Regions from separate parts of the Rhizobium mulingense genome, predicted to be linked through region 1. Evidence: predicted binding sites of a transcription regulator. Region 1 holds the regulator's gene; each other region holds the start of a gene.
The links. Region 1 encodes LexA, which represses DNA repair genes until DNA is damaged. Its sites were predicted from a motif close to TGTTCNNNNTGTGTTCNG; they were not measured.
Positions count from the first base shown of each region.

Region 2: a site for LexA is predicted at 2,025-2,042, ahead of PYR71_RS21080 (DUF5680 domain-containing protein). Genes of this name have one in related genera too.
Region 3: a site for LexA is predicted at 1,463-1,480, ahead of recA (recombinase RecA). Genes of this name have one in related genera too.

Region 1 covers NZ_JARFVE010000006.1:216,315-219,594, forward strand. The annotation lists gene PYR71_RS16095 (ComEC/Rec2 family competence protein) at 1-887, shown strand, start outside; gene lexA (transcriptional repressor LexA) at 868-1,587, opposite strand; gene PYR71_RS16105 (VOC family protein) at 1,782-2,678, shown strand; gene kdsA (3-deoxy-8-phosphooctulonate synthase) at 2,675-3,280, shown strand, end outside.
Region 2 covers NZ_JARFVE010000009.1:93,325-96,604, forward strand. The annotation lists gene dnaE (DNA polymerase III subunit alpha) at 1-1,610, opposite strand, end outside; gene PYR71_RS21080 (DUF5680 domain-containing protein) at 2,087-2,551, shown strand; gene PYR71_RS21085 (ABC transporter ATP-binding protein) at 2,645-3,280, opposite strand, start outside.
Region 3 covers NZ_JARFVE010000014.1:81,045-84,324, forward strand. The annotation lists gene alaS (alanine--tRNA ligase) at 1-106, opposite strand, end outside; gene recA (recombinase RecA) at 260-1,348, opposite strand; gene PYR71_RS26040 (carbohydrate kinase family protein) at 1,578-2,522, shown strand; gene PYR71_RS26045 (pseudouridine-5'-phosphate glycosidase) at 2,611-3,280, shown strand, end outside.

The DNA.
Region 1 (3,280 bases):
GGCTGCTGGCGATGTTGCTCATGCCGTTCGGCCTGGACGCTCCGCTCTGGACGGTGGTCGGCTTCGGCCTCGATCTGGTGATTACGGTCGCCAAGACGGTGTCCGGCTGGGGCGGCAATATCGACCTCGGCCGTTTGCCCGGCTGGTATTTCGCCGTCGCCGTGGCAGGCTTTCTGCTGTTAACGCTGCTCCGCACCCGATTGCGCCATGTCGGCACGTCGATCCTCGCCGTCGCGACGCTCATTGTGTTGATACTGCCGGGTTCCCGGCCGCCGGATCTGGTGATATCCGAGGATGGTGGTTTGGTCGCGCTCATCGCGCCGGCGGCGATGGCTTCCAACCGTGAAAACCCGCCGGACTTCATCTTCGACCAGTGGCAGAGAGCGCTGGTGCTGCCGACGCACCACCCGCCGAAGATGCTGGATGGGCCTGCCATCCCGGCGCAGGGTGATGACCGCCGGGTCAGGCTTTCCCGCGATCAGCAGAATGAAGCGAGGACGGCAATGGTGGCCGCCGCAGCCGGCGGTGAGGCAAATCGGTTTTCTTGCGTGAAGAAGGCTTGGTGTATAGCCAGGCTCGGCAATGGCCATGTCGTCGCCGTCATCGACAATGCCGCCTATCTCGGCCCGGCCTGCGACGCCGGCGTGGTTGTCGTGACCTCGGTGCGCCTGCGGTTCGACCGCTGCCGCTCGGGTGCGACACTCTTTACCGGCGAGACGCTGCGCAGGACCGGTTCCGTTGAATTGCGCTTTGCGCAGACGGGATTCGAGGTCGCAACCGCATTCAGCGCCTTGTCGCGTCCATGGATGCGCCACCGCGCCTATGATTGGCGCAAAGACGGTTTTACCGAATCCGGACCGTCTGCTGTCAGTGATAACGGCGAATGAGGCCGACCAGCTTGCCCTGCACCTTGACCCGGTCGGGCCCGAAGATTCGGGTCTCGTAAGCCGGGTTGGCGGCTTCGAGGGCGATCGAGGCACCCTTGCGGCGAAAGCGCTTGAGCGTCGCTTCCTCGTCGTCGACCAGGGCAACGACGATATCGCCGGGACTTGCGGTGCTGCCGTTGCGGATGATCACCGTGTCGCCATCGAAGATTCCGGCGTCGATCATCGAATCGCCCTTGACCTCCAGCGCATAATGCTCGCCTGAGCCGAGCATATCCGCAGGAACGATGATGTCGTGCGTGTTATTCTGGATCGCCGAGATCGGAACGCCGGCTGCGATCCGGCCCATTACCGGCACGGACACAGAGTTGCCGTTGTCGGCGATCGGCTTTGCGGCAGCTGGGGCGGCGACCGGCTGGGGCTTGCCGAGGCTGCCTTCGATAACGCTCGGCGAAAAACCGCGGCGCGGCTGAAGACTGGGGCTATAGGCCTCCGGCAGCTTGATCACTTCCAGGGCCCGGGCGCGGTTCGGTAGGCGGCGAATGAAACCACGTTCCTCGAGCGCCGTGATCAGGCGATGAATGCCGGATTTCGAGGCGAGATCCAGGGCATCCTTCATCTCGTCGAAAGAGGGCGGAACGCCGGATTCCTTCATGCGCTCATGAATGAAAAGGAGAAGCTCCTGTTGTTTGCGCGTGAGCATCGACGTAGACCCCGTGATTGAAACAAATCCAGAACAGACACTATATGTTCCATATGTGTTCCGCAAGTAGCTAAATTTCCGTAAAACTTCGCGCCAACTCGTCGAGATTTTTGTTTTCATTCGCCGGATTGGCGCACATGTCTTGCATTGGGGGTGGTGCTGTCGCACATCTCTGGCGTGTCAGGAGGGATATCATGATCGCACATTCCGCCAAACCGCACCCGCTGGATCATGTCGTCCTACCAGTCGTCAATATCGACCTGGCGCGCGAAAGGCTCGGCAAGCTCGGCTTTACCGTCGCCGCCGATGCGCGCCATCCGTTCGGAACGGAAAATGCCTGCGTTTTTTTCGCCAACAAAACCTATATCGAGCCGCTCGGCGTGGCGAGTGTCGAGGAGAGCGAGACAGCGGCCCGCCAGGGCAATGTCTTCATCGCTCGCAATCGCGCCTTCCGCTTCCGCTGCGGCGAGGAGGGACTTTCGGCGCTGGCCTTTCTCACCGAGGATGCCGGCCTCGATCATCGGCGGTTCGTCGGCAACGGCGCGAGCGCCGGCGAGATGCTGCAGTTCAGCCGGTCGATGCGGATGCCGGACGGTTCGGAAAGCGTCGGCAGCTTCAAACTGGCTTTTTCAGGAGATCTGCGCGCGCCCGACTTCTTTCTCTTCACCTGTCAGCGCATCAATGCCTTCCCGGCCGGTCGCGCCGCCCTGGAGACGCATGCCAATGGCGTAACCGGCATTGCCGAGATCGCGCTTTGTACGCCGGAGCCGGCGGCGTTTGCCGCGTTCGTTGGTCTTGCCGCCGGGCAAACGGCGGTGGAGAAAACCGGTTTCGGCATGAAGATCGCCGCCTCGAATGCCAAGATCAGCCTGATGACGCCGGAAGGGCTGGAGGCATATTTCGAGCTTGTCGTTTCCGCCGCCGATCGTGGCCTGCGCGGCCGGGCAATCCTCTTCACCGTCACCGATCTTGCCGTGACAGAAGCGCATTTGGCTGCTAACGGAGTGACATACACACGCAAGAACAATCGCATTCTGGTGAAGCCCACGCCCGGGCAGGGCGCGCTTTTTGCCTTCGAGGAACCACGATGAGCACTGATACCAATTCCGAGGTCAAGATCGGCGAAGGCGAAGGCCAGATCACCTTTTCCAATACCGGCCGCTTGTCGCTGATTGCCGGCCCCTGCCAGATGGAGAGCCGCGATCACGCCTTCATGGTTGCCGGCACGCTGAAGGAGCTCTGCGCAAAGCTCGGCATCGGCCTCGTCTACAAGAGTTCCTTCGATAAGGCGAACCGCACCTCGCTCTCGGCCGAACGCGGCATCGGGCTTGAAAAGGGCATGGAGGTCTTTGCTGACCTGAAGAAGGAATTCGGCTTCCCCGTCCTGACCGACGTTCACACCGCCGAGCAATGCGCCGAGGTGGCGGAGGTGATCGATGTTCTGCAGATCCCCGCCTTCCTCTGCCGCCAGACCGATCTTCTGATCGCCGCCGCCAGGACCGGCCGCGTCGTCAACGTCAAGAAGGGTCAGTTCCTCGCCCCCTGGGATATGAAGAACGTCCTGAAGAAGCTCAATGCCAGCGGCAATCCGAACGTGCTGCTGTGCGAGCGCGGCGCTTCCTTCGGCTACAACACGCTGGTTTCCGACATGCGCTCGCTGCCGATCATGGCGGCGATGGGCGCGCCCGTCATT
Region 2 (3,280 bases), on a different contig from region 1:
GCATGGCGGTAAAGCCCCTCGATCTTCTGAGCGATATCGAGCAGGCGCGCAACCACCGGCTCCTTGGCGGCCTCCTCCTGCAGCTTCGGCTCCTCCTCGATCGCCTTGGAGAGCGGCGTCGGATTGGCCGGATTGTTCGGCACGAGTTTGCAGATCTTGTCGACCTGGCCGTAGGGCATCTCCAGCACACGGCCGACGTCGCGCAGTGCTGCGCGCGCCTGCAGCGAACCGAAGGTGATGATCTGGGCCACCTGTTCGCGGCCGTACTTGGCCTGGACGTATCGGATCACCTCTTCGCGGCGGTCCTGGCAGAAGTCGATGTCGAAGTCCGGCATCGAGACGCGTTCCGGATTGAGGAAGCGTTCGAACAGCAGCGAAAACCGCAAGGGATCGACGTCGGTGATCGTCAGTGCGTAGGCGACCAGCGAACCGGCGCCCGAACCGCGGCCGGGACCAACCGGAATGTCATGCTGCTTGGCCCATTTGATGAAATCGGCAACGATCAGGAAGTAGCCGGGAAAGCGCATGCGTTCGATGACGCTGAGCTCGAATTCCAGTCGCTCGCGATAATCCTTTTCCTCGTAACCCGGCGACATGCCGAGGGTCGAAAGCCGCATGTCCAGCCCTTCGACCGCCTGGCGGCGCAATTCACCCGCCTCGGCGCGTTCGGCTTCCTCGGGGTCGTCGGTCGCACCCGTGAAGCGCGGCAGGATCGGTTTGCGCGTCTTCAATACGAAGGAGCAGCGCTTGGCGATCTCGATCGTGTTCTCCAGCGCTTCCGGCAGGTCGGCAAAGAGCTTGGCCATCTCGGCGCGGCTCTTCAGGTAGTGATCCGGCGTCAGACGAAAGCGGCTGTCGTCGGAGACGATGGCATTATGAGCAACCGCCATCAGCGCATCATGGGCGTCGTAATCGTCGCGCGTGGGAAAAAAGGCTTCGTTAGTGGCGACCAGCGGCAGGTCGTGGGCATAAGCGAGCCCGACGATCTTCTGCTCATGCCGCTTGTCGTAGGTGCCATGACGCTGCAGTTCGACATAGAGCCGGTCGCCGAAGAGACGCTTCAGCATGAGCAGCCGCGCTTCGGCCTGAGCGGGATGGCCATCCCTGATCGCCCCGTCGACCGGCCCTGTCAGGGCGCCGGTCAAGGCGATAAGCCCTTCCGTGCCCGCCTCCTCCAGCCAGGAGGTTCGGACATGGACGGCCTGATTGCCTTCACCGCCGAGATAGGCGCGGCTGATGAGGTCGACCAGCCTTTCGTAACCGGCCTCCGTCGCTGCGAGAAGAACGATCGACGGCAGCTTGACCAATGCCTGCTGGCCGCCGCGTTTTTCGGTCTCCAGCCCGTCTTCCATGTCGATCGAGACTTGGCAGCCGATGATCGGCTGCAGACCGTCGTCCATTGCCTTCTGCGAGAATTCGAGGGCGACGAACAGATTGTTGGTGTCGGTAATCGCGATAGCCGGCTGATTGTCTGCGGCCGCCTTGTAGAGAATCTTCTTCAGCGGCAGCGCGCCTTCGAGAAGCGAATAGGCGGAATGGACTCTCAGGTGAATGAAGCCTGGCGTGTCGCCGATCGCCTCACCCCTCGAAGCCTTTACCGTATCCGCCATGACATGCCTTCCCAATCACCGAATGAATCAGATGCATTGTCGGGTATGGAGGGCGATGATGTCCAGAAGAAGTCCCGCGTTCGAACCGCATGCTGACCATGCAGTCCCCTGAAAACTTTAGATCGCGATGACGATGAGCGAGAAGCTGGCAACGAACATTGCGATGGAGGTGAATGCTGCGATATCACGGATCATGTCAGTCATTTGGCTCTCCTTTACTCGTTATGTTTTCAATTTGTTCGATCTATGTTCCGATGTCAATAGGAATCTTTTCCTTCTTGCTTGCGTTTGAAAAACGCCCGGCGACGCAACGATTCGGCGACGAGCTTGAGATGCCGAGCCGCGGCCTCGCAAGCCCGCCGTGCCGCAAAGGACGTGGACACACCCCGCCGATGACAAAAGCTCCCGCGCATTTGTTCTATTTATGTTCTGCGCATCCTGCTATATCCCAACTGACGAGTCAGGAGGAGTACCCTATGCCCGAGACTGCGATGCTGAACGAATTCGTCGTCGAAGCCAAAGCTGCCAGCTATGTCGGCGGCGGCGTGCCGCGCCCGCCCTGCCGTCCGGGGTCTCACGATATCGGCTACGAGCGCGGCGACTGGCGCTATCTCGACAGCTACTTCGGCGGCACCGACTTCGCCGGACAGGAGGTGGTGTGGTTTGCCGACGAGCCGATCTGGGCGATGAATTATTTCGGCTGGGTCATTGCTCCCGATCTCATCGATGCCAGCGCAGCGGGAACAGTGATCAAGGCGGCGCTGTCTGCCCTGTACCGGCAGGGCCGCTTTCTCGGCGGAATGGAATTCGACCATCCGTTCGGCCGATATGTCGATCGCAGCGAAGGCGGCTGTGAACGATTCAGCGGTCATGAATGCATCATGGTCGACGGACGGAAGGCTTACGCGCTCGACTATCGCGGCGGGCTGATCATCCCATGACGGAGCCGGAGGCGGTCGATTCGAATCTGCCGCCAGACGCGTCATCTCTTCGTATTTATCCCGGAACCGCTGCGCACGTCCGGGCGACATCGATCAGAAATCGACGACCTTGCCGTCGGAGATCGTCACGCGCCGATCCATGCGGCGGGCGAGTTCGTGGTTGTGCGTGGCGATAAGGGCGGCGAGGCCGGACTGGCGCACCAGGGCCTCCAGCGCGTCGAAGACGTAGCTTGCTGTTTCCGGGTCGAGATTACCGGTCGGCTCGTCGGCGAGAAGCAGGGTCGGTGCATTGGCGACGGCGCGGGCGATCGCAACGCGCTGCTGCTCGCCACCCGATAGTTCGGCCGGGCGGTGCGAGCCGCGATGGCCAATGCGCATATAGTCGAGTAGCTGGCCGGCCCGCTCTCCGGCTTCCTTCCAGGACAGGCCGGCGATCAGCTGCGGCATCATGATGTTTTCGAGCGCGGAAAATTCCGGCAGCAGGTGATGGAACTGATAGACGAAGCCGATCTCGCGGCGCCGGATCGCCGTGCGCTTCTCGTCGCTCAGCCCGTCGCAGGCATGTCCGTTGATGGTGACTTCGCCGCCGTCGGGATGCTCGAGCAGACCGGCGACATGCAGCAGCGTCGACTTGCCCGTGCCGGAGGGCGCAACAAGGGCGACGATCTCGCCTTTCGACAGCGAGAAATCCGCTCCCTTCAGGATCGAGAGCAGCGTATCGCCCTGCCC
Region 3 (3,280 bases), on a different contig from region 1:
GCGTCGGGTCGTTGCGCGGCACGAGCGGGCTCGACGGAACGATCTCGTGGCCGTTCTTCTTGAAATAGTCGAGGAAGGTCGACCGGATATCGTTCACACCGCTCATTCTAAGCCCTTCAATGCTGCCGGAGGCAGATAAATACAAATCCATCGGCTTTTAACGTTCGCCTCCGCCACTGTCCAGCGGACAAACGAAACCGGCCGCATTCTCATCAGGAATGCGGCCGGCGGAGATATTCGAGAAGATCAGGCGCGAAACTTACATGTCCGCGGCGGCATCGCCGTCATCCGCATCAGGTCCGCCGTTCTGCAGGAAGCGGTCGGCGATGAGACCGGCATTCTGGCGCAGCGCCAGTTCGATTTCGCGGGCGAGATCCGGGTTGTCGCGCAGGAAGGTCTTGGCGTTTTCGCGGCCCTGGCCGAGACGTTGGCTGTTATAGGAGAACCAGGCGCCCGACTTTTCCACGATTCCGGCCTTGACGCCGAGATCGACGAGTTCGCCGGTCTTCGATACGCCTTCGCCATACATGATGTCGAATTCGACCTGCTTGAACGGAGGCGCCATCTTGTTCTTGACGACCTTGACGCGGGTCTGGTTGCCGACCACCTCTTCGCGCTCCTTGACCGAGCCGATGCGGCGGATGTCGAGGCGCACGGAGGCATAGAATTTCAGCGCATTACCGCCCGTCGTCGTTTCCGGCGAACCGAACATGACACCGATCTTCATGCGGATCTGGTTGATGAAGATCACCATGGTATTCGACTTGGAGATCGAGGCGGTCAGCTTGCGCAGCGCCTGGCTCATTAGGCGTGCCTGCAGACCGGGAAGGCTGTCGCCCATTTCGCCTTCAATTTCGGCGCGTGGCGTCAATGCGGCGACCGAGTCGACGACCAGAACGTCGACGGCGCCGGAGCGCACCAGCGTATCGGTGATCTCAAGCGCCTGCTCGCCGGTATCGGGCTGCGAGATCAGAAGGTTTTGGAGATCGACGCCCAGCTTGCGGGCATAGACTGGATCGAGCGCATGTTCGGCGTCGACAAAGGCGCAGATGCCGCCCTTCTTCTGCGATTCCGCGATGGTCTGCAGCGCAAGGGTCGTCTTGCCCGAGCTTTCCGGCCCGTAGATTTCGATGATGCGGCCCTTCGGCAGACCGCCGACACCAAGCGCGATATCGAGCCCAAGCGAACCCGTCGAAATCGTCTCGATTTCGATGACATTCTCGTTGGAACCGAGTTTCATGATCGAGCCCTTGCCGAACGACCGCTCTATCTGTGAGAGTGCCGCTTCAAGCGCCTTGCTTTTGTCCACCGATTTGTCCTCTACCAGCCGCAATGAATTCTGAGACATCTGATCCACCTTTAGGTTATTGAAGCCGCCCAAGCAATGTCGAGTTTGTACCCCATTTGTTCCACTCTCGCAATAGGCGATCAAACGATTGAAAGAAAAAGGTAAAACAGCCCGTGTTCTATATTTGTTTTATCGATGCAAAGCAACGGCTTAGGCCAGATGCGCCGGCTCTGCCGCGCCAGAAGGCACCGATCTCGATTCGCGCTTCGGGCATCGCAAGGCAATTGAAATGAAGAAAAAGGTTCTTGTTCTCGGCGGCGCCCATATCGACCGGCGCGGCCGCATTTCCGGGGAAACGGCACCAGGCGCCAGCAATCCCGGCACCTGGTTCGAGGAGCCGGGCGGCGGCGGCTTCAATGCGGCGCGCAACCTTGCAAGGCTCGGTTTTCAAGTGACAATGATTTCGCCGCGCGGCGGCGATCCCATCGGCGAGATGGTCGGCGAAGCCGCCGATTTCGCCGGCATCAACGACCGGCCCTTCGTTTTTCTCGACCGCAAGACACCGAGCTACACCGCGATCATCGAGAGGGACGGGAACCTGGTGATTGCCCTTGCCGACATGGATCTCTACCGCTTCTTCGTGCCGCGGCGGCTTTCCATCCGCTGGGTGCGCGAAGCCTTCGCCGCGCATGATCTCATCCTTTTCGATGCCAATCTGCCGGAAGAGACGATCGTTGCAATCGTCGCCAAGGCACGGTCACTGGCCAAACCCGTCGCGGCGATCGCCATTTCGCCGGCCAAGGTCGTCAGGTTGAAATCCTGCATCGCGGATATCGACTACCTGTTCCTGAACGAGGCTGAAGCCGCAGCTCTTATTGGGGGACGGCCGGAAGACGCCGGCGGCTGGCCGCCGCTTCTGAACGAGATCGGCATCCGGAGCGCCGTCGTCACCCGCGGCCAGCGCGAGCTGGTCGCGTTTTGCGACGGCCGTGCCGTGACGCTACAGCCGCCGATCGCCGAGACCCTCGCCGATGTCACCGGCGCCGGCGATTCCCTTGCCGCCGGCACGCTCGCCGCCTTGATGCGCGGCCTGCCGCTTGAGGAAGCCGTCCGCCACGGCACCGCGGCAGCAGCGCTGACTGTGCAGTCGCCGCATGCCGTCAACGAAAATCTGACGCCGGATCTGCTGAATGAGGCGCTTGCCCTTGTTCCCCAGATCAGAATTCTGCATTGAAGCGGCCAAATGAAATAGTCGAGCATGATGTCGTCGCAAAACCGCCGACACATCCGACATCATGCTCTATCGACGACAGGACAAGATCATGAACCAGCCCATCTCCCCTCTTCTGAAGATCGCCTATTCGAAGGAGGTCGCCAGCGCCAAGCAGCGCGGCGCGCCGCTGGTGGCACTGGAATCGACCATCATCACCCACGGCATGCCCTATCCCGGCAATATCGAGATGGCCCGCAGCGTCGAGGCGATCATTCGCGAACAGGGTGCCGTGCCGGCAACGATCGCCGTCATTCACGGCACGCTGCATATCGGCCTTGAAGCCGGCGAACTCGAGCAGCTCGCCAAGGCGACCGACGTGATGAAGGTGTCGCGCGCCGATCTCGCCTTTGCGATTGCCGAGCGCCGCACCGGCGCCACCACGGTTGCGGCGACGATGATCGCGGCAGCGCGCGCCGGCATCCGCGTCTTTGCCACAGGCGGTATCGGCGGCGTGCACCGCGGCGCCGAGGAAAGCTTTGATATCTCGGCCGATCTCGAGGAACTCGCCCGCACCGGCGTCATCGTCGTCTGCGCCGGCGCCAAGGCGATCCTCGACATTCCGAAGACGTTGGAAGTCTTGGAAACCCGCGGCGTGCCCGTCGTCACCTATGAGAGCGAAGAATTCCCCGCTTTCTGGTCGCGTTCCTCGGGGCTTCGCAGCCCGCTGTCACTGAACAGCCCGGCGGCAATCGCCAATTTCCAGGCGACGCGCGAACAGC